2 regions of the Halobacillus shinanisalinarum genome follow, and region 1 is predicted to be linked to the other one. Evidence: a T-box and tRNA genes for the amino acid it is inferred to sense, from the RefSeq annotation. Region 1 holds a T-box; the other holds one or more tRNA genes.
What was found. The T-box of region 1 lies ahead of trpS (tryptophan--tRNA ligase). A T-box ahead of a tRNA ligase gene usually reads a tRNA of that ligase, here a tRNA-Trp.
Positions count from the first base shown of each region.

Region 2: it has a tRNA-Trp gene. The T-box ahead of trpS (tryptophan--tRNA ligase) is inferred to sense a tRNA for this amino acid. The anticodon was not compared.

Region 1 covers NZ_CP095074.1:4,190,855-4,196,992, reverse strand. Annotated here, with positions in the region: partial or broken gene MUO14_RS24885 (peptide ABC transporter substrate-binding protein) at 1-1,273, opposite strand, end outside; gene MUO14_RS20840 (DUF3899 domain-containing protein) at 1,730-2,098, shown strand; T-box leader at 2,346-2,601, shown strand; gene trpS (tryptophan--tRNA ligase) at 2,660-3,655, shown strand; gene MUO14_RS20830 (DUF3603 family protein) at 3,872-4,633, opposite strand; gene MUO14_RS20825 (YuzI family membrane protein) at 4,712-4,924, opposite strand; gene MUO14_RS20820 (LCP family protein) at 5,086-6,069, shown strand.
Region 2 covers NZ_CP095074.1:3,979,752-3,985,889, reverse strand. Annotated here, with positions in the region: gene MUO14_RS19760 (hypothetical protein) at 1-402, opposite strand, end outside; gene MUO14_RS19755 (helix-turn-helix domain-containing protein) at 954-1,226, opposite strand; gene MUO14_RS19750 (hypothetical protein) at 1,381-1,518, opposite strand; tRNA gene MUO14_RS19745 (tRNA-Leu) at 1,984-2,065, opposite strand; tRNA gene MUO14_RS19740 (tRNA-Cys) at 2,067-2,140, opposite strand; tRNA gene MUO14_RS19735 (tRNA-Gly) at 2,185-2,259, opposite strand; tRNA gene MUO14_RS19730 (tRNA-Gln) at 2,266-2,340, opposite strand; tRNA gene MUO14_RS19725 (tRNA-His) at 2,358-2,433, opposite strand; tRNA gene MUO14_RS19720 (tRNA-Trp) at 2,448-2,518, opposite strand; tRNA gene MUO14_RS19715 (tRNA-Tyr) at 2,524-2,609, opposite strand; tRNA gene MUO14_RS19710 (tRNA-Thr) at 2,625-2,700, opposite strand; tRNA gene MUO14_RS19705 (tRNA-Phe) at 2,714-2,786, opposite strand; tRNA gene MUO14_RS19700 (tRNA-Asp) at 2,820-2,896, opposite strand; tRNA gene MUO14_RS19695 (tRNA-Met) at 2,902-2,978, opposite strand; tRNA gene MUO14_RS19690 (tRNA-Val) at 3,008-3,083, opposite strand; tRNA gene MUO14_RS19685 (tRNA-Glu) at 3,165-3,239, opposite strand; tRNA gene MUO14_RS19680 (tRNA-Ser) at 3,267-3,359, opposite strand; tRNA gene MUO14_RS19675 (tRNA-Asn) at 3,364-3,438, opposite strand; rRNA gene rrf (5S ribosomal RNA) at 3,450-3,563, opposite strand; rRNA gene MUO14_RS19665 (23S ribosomal RNA) at 3,699-6,138, opposite strand, start outside.

The DNA.
Region 1 (6,138 bases):
GGTGCAAGCACCGCATCTTCTTTAATGAGCAAATTCTCGGCCTCTAAAAATGTCTCAAAGCGTTCAATCGGCTTTAATGCAAGTTCGGTAGCTGCTTTTTCAATTAACTTATCATACTTTTCACTTGAATAACCCGTTTTATTATTCCCCTGATTCGTTACCCAAATGTTTAAGAATGTATTCGGGTCGATATAATCAGGTCCCCAACCGTAATTCTCGAGGTCATAATCCATATTCTTATCTCGCTCTAGACGAATTTGAAAAGGTACACTCTCCACATTGACTGTTAACCCTTCCAGTTGTTCAAGTTGGTCTTTCACATAGGCATCAAGGTTTTGAGCAACTTCTGTGTCGCCACCTAAATACCCAAGCTCTGCTTCTTCAATGCCTAGTTCTTCTTTTGCTTGAGCCCACAGCTCATTTGCTTTTTCTACATTTGTTTCAATAAGGCTTCCATTGATTTCTCGGAAGTCTTTTCCAGACTCAGGGTGTTTGACAAAATTCCCAGGAACAATCCCCCAACAGGAATGGATCCATTATTTAAAATAACATCTACCATCGCCTGACGGTCGATCACCATCTGAATCGCCTTACGCGCTTTCTTGTTTGCCAGTATTTCATTTTCCTGGTTCATCTTAAGGAAGAATGTCGTTGGTTCTTCTTCCACCTTAAATTCTTCAGAGGACCGATACTCATCTACGAATTCTGAGGATAGATTCACACGGTCAACTTTCCCTGTTTGATATAAGTTAACGGCTGCTGCTGTTTCTTTTACAACACTTACGTTAATCTGATCAAGTTTAACCGCATCAGCATCCCAGTAATCTTCGTTTTTTTCCACTGTCCAACCTTCCCCATGATTCCATTCAGTCATGATAAAAGGTCCGTTTGAAAGCAATGCATCTGCTTCCATCGCGTAATTTTCACCTTGTTCTTTAACAAATTTCTCGTTAAGCGGCAGGAATGTCCCGAACGTCGTCATCGATTCGAAATAAGGTGTTGGCTGCTCTAACGTAACTTCAAAAGTATAATCATCAACAGCTTTTACTCCTAATTCATCAACAGACACTTCCCCTTTTGAAACAGCTGTAGCGTTTTTAATCACGCCCCCCATCATATAGGGACCGTACTCAGACCCTGTGTCTGGATCAACCGCCCGCTGCCAGGCAAAAACAAAGTCATGTGCCGTAACAGGGTCTCCATTAGACCATGTCGCATCATCGCGTAAATGAAAGGTCCATACTAATCCGTCATCACTTACCTCGTGCTCCATCGCAATTCCAGGCTCCGGCTCACCGCCTTCGCCAAGGCGATACAGTCCATCCTTTGTTGATCCTAACCACTGAGATGCCAGCGCATCTATCGTGAGTGATGAATCCATTGACGGAATTTCCGCTTTATCAATTAGATTAAGTACCTGTTTGCTGGATTTAGAACTTTCTCCATCACTATTGCCTTCAGAACTAGTTTCTGAATCTTCTCCACTACAGGCGGACAGAAAAATACTTAGAACTAATGTCAACGCTAGTACAAACCACTTTTTTCCTTTCATGTAATCATTCCTCCCTTTATTTTATGTACATTTTGCCAACGCTTTCAATTATACAAATTTTAGTACAACTTTGCACCCCCTGTAATTAAAATACATTTCAACCCTCGTATAAAGCATATATTTGAAATCAAAAACATGCTATAATATGTAAGAGTTTTTCAGAAAGGTGTGAACGAAATGGCCATTGTACGGAGCAAATGGACAATCGTTGTGTTGAATTTCTTCCTATGCGCACTGCTCTTTGTATTTTGGGCGCCAGCTCATGACCTCCTTAACTTCATCAATTTATTATTTTATATAGCTTACGTTTATTTATTTATCGGATTGATTTTATGGGTTGTTCGCGGTGGGTTCTTTGATGGAATCACTTACAGCATGAGAAGGTTCACAAACCGTATGTCAAAGAATAAGGACTACCTCGATGAATGGGAAGATAAACCTTTGCCATCTGAGATTGTGCATCGTTCATGGTCACGTTTCTTTATGTTTCAAGGGGTAATTTTGAGTATTGGGTTAGCCGCATTGCTTGCTGTATATTATAATTAAGGACTAGACTTGCAAAGGAAGAGAGACTCTTCTATAATTTTCTAAAAGCTACTTACTAGTGTGTGTTCGAAAAGTTGACGAATGGGAACGTCGACACTGGCACATCCCGTACGTCGCAAGAAGGTCGAGGGCGCGACAGTTTTTCCGACCACAGCGTATGCCTTTCCTACGTGAGGTCGGAAAAACCGAGCAACAAGAAATGCGCCGTTAATCATTTGAGGACTTTTTGAACTTCCTCTTATACATCTAAATCGCTATGATAAAGTGAAGTAATTTTATTCTATTGCTTACAAGAGAAACTGTGGTTGGCTGGGAGCAGTGAAGCGGAATAAAATGAAATTGGGGCTTTGGAGCAGATTTACGTAAATTCGGCGATAACGAACTTGAGCTGACTTTTCAAGAAAAGCGCTGGGGGCAATCTAAAAGACATTCTAGTCTTAGCGACTGAACTGAGCATTTTCAAAAAGTAATAAGGGTGGCACCGCGAAACATTCGTCCCTTCCATATAAATGGAAGGGACGAATGTTTTTTTATTTAAAATTTATTCAAGGGGTGAAGAAAATGAAAACTATTTTTTCTGGTATTCAACCTAGTGGTACATTAACATTAGGGAATTATTTAGGGGCATTAAAGCATTTTGTTGACTTGCAAAATGACTATAACTGTTATTTCTGCGTGGTAGATGAACACGCCATCACCGTGCCCCAAGACCGTCTTCAACTTAGAGAAAACATTCGATCCCTAGCGGCCTTGTACATCGCTTCAGGGATTGATGTAAGCAAATCAACATTGTTCATTCAATCTGAGGTGCCCGAGCATACGCAATTAGGATGGATGTTGCAATGTGTCAGTTATATCGGGGAACTCGAGAGAATGACACAATTCAAGGATAAATCCCAGGGAGGTAAAGAAGGGGTGACCTCTGGGCTGTTAACCTATCCTCCTCTCATGGCTGCAGACATTCTTTTGTATAAAACGGATATTGTACCTGTAGGAGAAGATCAGAAACAGCATCTGGAATTGACTAGAAATTTAGCCCAGCGATTTAACAATAAATATAATGATATCTTTACTGTACCAGAAGTCAGCATACCTAAAGTCGGGGCACGAATTATGTCACTTCAGGAACCAACTAACAAAATGAGTAAATCGGATGCTAACCAAAAAGCATTCATCTCCATGCTTGATGATGAAAAGAAAATTTTGAAGAAAGTCAAAAGCGCTGTGACAGATTCTGAGGGTGTCGTTAAATACGATAAGGAAAATAAACCAGGAGTAGCCAACTTGCTCACTATCTATTCTATTTGCTCCGGTATTTCTGTTGAGGATTTAGAGGAAAAATACCAGAATACTGGATATGGAGTATTCAAAGAGGATGTGGCCCAAGCTGTTATTGCAACTTTAAAGCCCATTCAAGAGCGATATGATCAACTCATCCAATCAGATGAATTAGACGATATGTTGGATCAGGGAGCCAATCATGCGAGCTTCCAAGCAAATAAGATGTTGAAAAAAGCCAAGAAAGCTATGGGCTTAGGACGTGTTAGGAAAAAGTAAGAAAGCAAGGCAAGTTTCCCATCTTTGAAGCGGAAAGTTCCTGCCCAAACTTGAGATCATTCTACCCTAATTCGTCATCATTTCACCAAAAACCGGAAAGTTTCTGACGAATTTTGAAAAGATTCTAACTAAAAGGTAGATGATTCTGACTAAATTCATGATGATTCCGCCCAAACACATCCATAGACTGACAAAAAGCCAGAATTGAGCTTAACCTCAATTCTGGCTTTTAATATGTTTGGCTGCCTTCTGGTTTTCCCCTTCCCAAATGGTTTCGAAAAAAGGCTGCCCTTTAATAAGCTTTCCGCATAATTCTTCATGGTGTACACTCCAGCCATGAGATGCACCATAGTACAGACGCTCCCATGCTTCTTCATTCGTTAATTCTTTTATAAAACGATATTCAGCAGGATTCCATTCTGTTAACCAATAACGAATTTCCTCTGGGTAATCCGAATGTTTCAACTCATCAAGAGCCATCATTAACAGTTGTTTCAATTGTCTTTCTCGTCTAGTTAATCCAGACATTTTTTTTGGTTCTAATGAAAGAATATGGTATTCTTTGGTTACTAGCTCATCCACTCTGTATGATGCTGGTTTTTTACCATGGACCATTTCAAATACAAGTCGTTCCTGTCGTGGAATTAATCTGCTTTTTTTAACAGGTAACGTGTAACCTAGTGTATCAAAAACAATTACATCCTGTCCGTTTGTCACAACAGCGGCGTATTCAATCGTATGTCGTTCTTGATTTTTCTTCATATAAGTTCTTTTTTGTACATCTTGCAGTAATGACATTGGTAAATCCTGTAAATCGTTTTGGATACATTCAAAAAGCTGGTCTTCAATAAGTAATAATGGAATTTGATCGACAATCTCTATTCCATCCTCTTTCCGCCACTCGTGGAACCTGCAAACATTATAACCATTCTCTTCTCCTTCAAACCAGTTAACCCATAAATCGTGCATATATAACATCTTGCACCCTCACTTTCTAACAGTGATCTCTTTAGGTTACATTATGACCAATACTGGCTTTTTTATTCTTTGAATCCATTATTTAGTAAAGGAATCATTCATTAATAAGATGGCAAAAGATATAAGCACGATCCCAATGGGGAATAAGTAGCATTCCGGACGGGACCTGATAAATAGTAAAAATTCTATCCAGGTTAATCCTGCGGGAATAAGGTTTAAGTAGGTAATCGTTACTGTTCCGCCTGCCACAGAGAATCCAAATCCTATTAAAAATAATAGCCACCGCACCATTGCTTGTCCTCCCGATCTTGTCCCTTTCTTTATTCTATGAAAACTTACCTGTGGACATGCTTTTCATTAATCGAGGATTTCATACATAATTCCCCTTTACTTACACCGAAAATACAGGTAAATTTAATGGAGGAGCTTTCAGGATAGAAAGGATGATATATATGACAGCTAAGCGCTCCGTGCGTAGACGAAAGAGGCGTTTACGTAAAAAGAGGCTGTTCGTAGCTGCGTTGCTTTTAATTTTCATTATTACCCTTGGTTATTCAGGTTATCAATATATGATGGGGAAACAAGAGTCCCTAGGAAAGGTATCTGGGGAAGATGGTGAAGTTCAACTAGATGAAATCTCTAGTAAATATAAAGATGAATTTAAAGGGGTTGACAATCATGATGGGAAAACAAACGTTTTGCTATTGGGTGTTGACCAGCGCGGCAGTGAGACTCCACGTTCAGACACGATTATGATCGCACAATATGATCCCGAGAACGAAAGTGCTAAACTCGTCTCGATTATGAGAGATACGTTCGTTAATATTCCAGGTCATGGATACAACAAGATTAATGCAGCATTTGCCTTTGGCGGACCTGAACTATTACGCCAAACCATTGCTGAGAACTTCGGTATTAAAACAGAATACTACTCAATTATTGATTTTACTGGATTTACACATATTGTGAATACATTAGCTCCAAGTGGTGTAAAAGTTGATGTGGAGAAAGACATGCAGTATAAAGGTGGAAAAGACACCAACATTAACTTGCAAGCAGGTACGCAAAGGCTAAACGGTGATGAACTTCTCGGTTACGCACGATACCGCAGTGACTCAAGAGGCGACTTTGCCCGTGTAGAAAGACAACAAAAAGTTATTAAACTGTTAAAGGATGAACTTCTATCGTTTAGTGGTGTGTTGAAAGCTCCTCGTCTAATTGGAACGATTCAGCCTTATGTTGATACGAATATGGGAAATGCCAAAATCTTAACACTTGGAAAAGACTTTATCTTAAACCCTCCTAAAGATATTGAGACACTGAGTGTTCCTACAGATGATAATGTACAGAGTCTGCGTAAACCCTACCCTATTGGGCTAGTATTATCGCACGACGAACAGGAAACAGCACAAACAATTCAAGAATTTCTAAAATAAAACAAGGCAAGCTCCCAGAAAATACGAAACACAAAATAAAATCCCGATGCCGGAGCGGCATCGGGATTT
Region 2 (6,138 bases), 210 kb from region 1:
GAAAGGATTAACCAATACTGAATACCACAAATTCCACCACCCATGATTAAAATATCCCCACGGTTCAGGTAATAAGGTGATGGCTTCGTAAAATGTAATTCCTATGACCCAAAATAAAATGTAAAAAATACGTTTATACATTAATTGTCCAAATGGGTACCAGTTTAGAAAAATCATATTCACGGGAGGGATCAATATAAGTAATGCAGGGATTGATCGCCACTCTATAGATTTAGAAAAGTACCAATATCCTTGATACTTTGCATCAATATATATATCAACAATTATTTGAAATGCTATGGTAAACATCCATATATGAACAACTTGATTTTTAGTTAAACGATTATTTGTTCTAAATGCAAGAAAATTAAATACAAAGACCGCAATTATTAGCCCTAACATAATAAGGCTCCTTTTTAAAATAGCCTTCCACTCTATCCCTTAAATTAATCATTCGTTCTAGTAAAAGAACTTCCATAAATTAGTTGAAATTTTTAGGGAAGTTAGGTAATTATTTGGGGATTTAAAGTGATAAATCAAATATACAACTTTGTAAGGAATTTGAGGATAAACTTAAAACAGATTTAACGGAACAAGCTTAGGATTCTCCTAAGCAAAATTACTTGTCTTTATAATACTTAATTTAAATCAACTTAATACCTTTTATATCGTTGCTAATTGATTGGTGTGAGGTTCCTACCTATTATGGTGCGTCTATTTTTAGAACCACCCTATCCGTTCTAAAATTCTCATTTGGCTTTTGGTCTCCAACCATAAGGGTCATGTCTACTTCAAACCAACCTTGAACTGCTTGACCGCCACCTTGGCATTCTTTTGGTAGTAGTAGGTGGAGCGCTTGATGCCAACGATGTTCAGAACCTTCGTCATGGCATAGCCCTGAGCGATCCAGTAATCGGCTACTTCAATTTTTTCCGTGAATGAGGGCTTTTCTTTTACGAGATCCCCAGAACGTCGATTTCAAGATCCTTCTCACCCAGAAGTTTCTTTAAATGACCGATCTCTTCAGCCAGGTGTTTCGTGTCAATTGAATCTACTTGATCAAGAGACACATCCCCAAGTTTTCCTTTATGAAACTCCTGGCACCAATGATCTACCATATTAGCGCTTAGTTTATAAAGACGAGTGACTAGGCTTTTATTCGCGGTTTCTTCGGCTTCTTTGAAGACTTGTTGTTTGAGCGCTATCGTGTACTGATTGCGTTTCATTCAACTCATCCCCTTTCTATTTGTCAGAGTAGTAAGATTCCCACCCACTGTCCAACGTCAAAAAGGGACTTTTTAGAGAATTAAACTGCATTTATCTCATGATTAGTTTTGAATTATTGTACTTGTTAGCCAGGATATACCTCTGAATAACAACTTAAAAGGTAAGAGAAACAATTGGGGTATCCAAAGTATCCAAGACAGTATCAAATTCAATGCTTCTGATATATAATCGCCCCTCCTTAGCTTTTTTATCAGTCCTCTCCCTATTTCTTAAAACTTCATTAAACCCCATTTTTATACCCTCCCATACTATTCTTGAACCTTACGCTAACCTACTTCGTTTGTTAAATAATGATTACTAATATTCTAACATAAATTGTAAAACTCAATACCTTTTTCTTATGTAGGCTATCCCTAAATCAAAGAATACTGGGACGGTCTTAATTACATAAATCACAATATCATTAAATAAATTATCGCTTCATTGAATGATTCTGCATACGAATGAATTCGAACTTTTTCGGACAATGGATATTTCACGGTCATTAAGATTATTCTTACGTCTTGCCATAGCTTGCCTTCCTTCGGAGCTATTCGCACGATTAATACACATGATTAGAGACAATGGGTAAACACTAAAAATCTACGTATTTTAGCTAAAAAAGACAACAAAAAAAACGCTTCCCACAATGTGAGAAACGTTGATATTACAGTATATTCAAGACTAATTGACTTACTCTTAACGAAAATAAAATAATACCGGTGGTCGGGTTCGAACCGACACTCCGTGAGGAACACGATTTTGAGTCGTGCGCGTCTGCCAATTCCGCCACACCGGCATGGAGGCGGCAACCGGAATCGAACCGGTGATAGAGGAGTTGCAGTCCTCTGCCTTACCGCTTGGCTATGCCGCCGTTTTACATCCTATGCTAACCATCTCTTAGTTATGAATATAAAATGGAGCGGGAGACGGGATTCGAACCCGCGACCCCCACCTTGGCAAGGTGGTGTTCTACCACTGAACTACTCCCGCATCTGATGGCTGGGCCAGCTGGATTCGAACCAGCGCATGACGGTACCAAAAACCGTGGCCTTACCGCTTGGCTATGGCCCAACAGATTAATTTAAAAATGGGGCGACTAGTGGGATTTGAACCCACGCATGCCGGAACCACAATCCGGTGCGTTAACCCCTTCGCCATAGCCGCCATAATGTAAAAAGCAGGGGTAGTAGGAATTGAACCCACATTGGCGGTTTTGGAGACCGCAGTTTTACCATTAAACTATACCCCTATAAATGGTGGAGGGAGTAGGACTCGAACCTACGAACCCGATGGGAGCGGATTTACAGTCCGCCGCGTTTGGCCAACTTCGCTATCCCTCCATCACAATGACCAAATGGTGCCGGCCAGAGGACTTGAACCCCCAACCTACTGATTACAAATCAGTTGCTCTACCAGTTGAGCTAGGCCGGCTAGTGGAAAAAGGTGGCTCGGGACGGAATCGAACCGCCGACACACGGATTTTCAGTCCGTTGCTCTACCGACTGAGCTACCGAGCCAGATTTCTAATGATTTACGTGTATATGTAAACATGGCGGTCCGGACGGGACTCGAACCCGCGACCTCCTGCGTGACAGGCAGGCATTCTAACCAACTGAACTACCGGACCAAATTTGGTTGCGGGGACAGGATTTGAACCTGTGACCTCCGGGTTATGAGCCCGACGAGCTACCAGACTGCTCTACCCCGCGATAATGTGGAATTTCCACTAGAAAATAGATGGTGGAGGATGCAGGGCTCGAACCTGCGACCCCTTGCTTGTAAGGCAAGTGCTCTCCCAGCTGAGCTAATCCTCCAGCTATATAACTTACTAGATATGTAATGTATTAAGAAAATGATATATTTAATAATACTTTCACTAATAAGCTTTGGGAAGTTGGTGACCCGTACGGGATTCGAACCCGTGATACCGCCGTGAAAGGGCGGTGTCTTAACCACTTGACCAACGGGCCAATCGAAAACTTTCGTTATGTTCGATATGGCGGAGAGCGAGGGATTCGAACCCTCGAAACCGCGAAAACGGTTTACACGAATTCCAATCGTGCTCCTTCGGCCAGCTCGGACAGCTCTCCGTAATGGCTCCACCGGTAGGATTCGAACCTACGACCGATCGGTTAACAGCCGATTGCTCTACCACTGAGCTACGGTGGAATAATAATGAAACCTGGCAGCGTCCTACTCTCACGGGGATCGACCCGACTACCATCGGCGCTGAAGAGCTTAACTACTGTGTTCGGCATGGGAACAGGTGTGACCTCTTCGCCGTCGCCACCAGATCTCTTAATTCTCTTTTTTAAAGGACAAGATATATTATATTGCTCTTTAAAAGAAAAATCAAGGGTTTATGTAGAAGTTTTTGAAAACCCTCAAAACTGGATAAGACAGGCAAGACCAAACGATTCAATTTTGATATAGATAAGTCATCGATTGATTAGTATCCGTCAGCTTCACGTGTCACCACGCTTCGACCTCGGACCTATCGACCTCATCGTCTCTGAGGAATCTTACTTACTTGGCGTAAGGGGAAATCTCATCTCAAGGGGGGCTTCATGCTTAGATGCTTTCAGCACTTATCCCGTCCACACGTAGCTACCCAGCGATGCTCCTGGCGGAACAACTGGTACACCAGCGGTGTGTCCATCCCGGTCCTCTCGTACTAAGGACAGCTCCTTTCAGATTTCCAACGCCCACGACGGATAGGGACCGAACTGTCTCACGACGTTCTGAACCCAGCTCGCGTACCGCTTTAATGGGCGAACAGCCCAACCCTTGGGACCGACTACAGCCCCAGGATGCGATGAGCCGACATCGAGGTGCCAAACCTCCCCGTCGATGTGGACTCTTGGGGGAGATAAGCCTGTTATCCCCGGGGTAGCTTTTATCCGTTGAGCGACGGCCCTTCCATACGGTACCGCCGGATCACTAAGCCCGACTTTCGTCCCTGCTCGACTTGTAGGTCTCGCAGTCAAGCTCCCTTGTGCCTTTACACTCTGCGAATGATTTCCAACCATTCTGAGGGAACCTTTGGGCGCCTCCGTTACTCTTTAGGAGGCGACCGCCCCAGTCAAACTGCCCACCTGACACTGTCTCCGAACCGGATCACGGTCCTGGGTTAGAATGTCCGTACAGCCAGGGTGGTATCCCACCAGCGCCTCCACCGAAGCTAGCGCTCCGGCTTCTCAGGCTCCCACCTATCCTGTACAAGCTGTACCAACATTCAATATCAGGCTACAGTAAAGCTCCACGGGGTCTTTCCGTCCTGTCGCGGGTAATGCGCATCTTCACGCATAGTATAATTTCACCGGGTCTCTCGTTGAGACAGTGCCCAAGTCGTTGCACCTTTCGTGCGGGTCGGAACTTACCCGACAAGGAATTTCGCTACCTTAGGACCGTTATAGTTACGGCCGCCGTTTACTGGGGCTTCGGTTCAACGCTTCGCGCCAAGCGCTAACGCATCCCCTTAACCTTCCAGCACCGGGCAGGTGTCAGCCCCTATACTTCGCCTTACGGCTTCGCAGAGACCTGTGTTTTTGGTAAACAGTCGCTTGGGCCTTTTCACTGCGGCTCCTCGGCAGAGGAGCACCCCTTCTCCCGAAGTTACGGGGTCATTTTGCCGAGTTCCTTAACGAGAGTTCTCCCGCTCACCTTAGGATTCTCTCCTCGCCTACCTGTGTTGGTTTGCGGTACGGGCGCCTCTTTCCTCACTAGAGGATTTTCTTGGCAGTGTGAAATCAGGAGCTTCGGTACTCTAGTTCCCTCCCCATCACAGCTTGACGTTGCCGAGCGGATTTGCCTGTCTCGACCGTCTCACTGCTTGGACGCACACATCCAGTGGTGCGCTCTCCTTATCCTCCTGCGTCCCCCCGTCGTTCAAACGGAAAGGAGGCGGTACAGGAATATCAACCTGTTGGCCATCGCCTACGCCTTTCGGCCTCGGCTTAGGTCCCGACTAACCCTGAGAGGACGAGCCTTCCTCAGGAAACCTTGGGCTTTCGGTGAAAGAGATTCTCACTCTTTTTTCGCTACTCATACCGGCATTCTCACTTCTAAGCGCTCCACCAGTCCTTACGGTCTGACTTCGCAGCCCTTAGAACGCTCTCCTACCACTGATCCCTAAGGATCAATCCGCAGCTTCGGTGGTGTGTTTAGCCCCGGTATATTTTCGGCGCAGCGTCACTCGACCAGTGAGCTATTACGCACTCTTTCAATGATGGCTGCTTCTAAGCCAACATCCTGGTTGTCTAAGCAACGCCACATCCTTTTCCACTTAACACACACTTGGGGACCTTAGCTGGCGGTCTGGGCTGTTTCCCTTTCGACCATGAACCTTATCACCCATGGTCTGACTCCCAGAACAAAGTCGTTGGCATTCGGAGTTTGACTGAATTCGGTAACCCGGTAGGGGCCCCTCGTCCAATCAGTGCTCTACCTCCAAGACTTTCTATTCTGAGGCTAGCCCTAAAGCTATTTCGGAGAGAACCAGCTATCTCCGTGTTCGATTGGCATTTCACCCCTACCCACACCTCATCCCCGCAATTTTCAACTTGCGTGGGTTCGGGCCTCCAGTCAGTGTTACCTGACCTTCACCCTGGACATGGGTAGATCACACGGTTTCGGGTCTACGACCGCCTACTGCTTCGCCCTATTCAGACTCGCTTTCGCTGCGGCTCCGCTGCTTTAGCTTAACCTTGCAGACGGTCGTAACTCGCCGGTTCATTCTACAAAAGGCACGCCGTCACCCATCAATGGGCTCCGACTACTTGTAGGCGCACGGTTTCAGGATCTCTTTCACTCCCCTTCCGGGGTGCTTTTCACCTTTCCCTCACGGTACTGGTTCACTATCGGTTACTA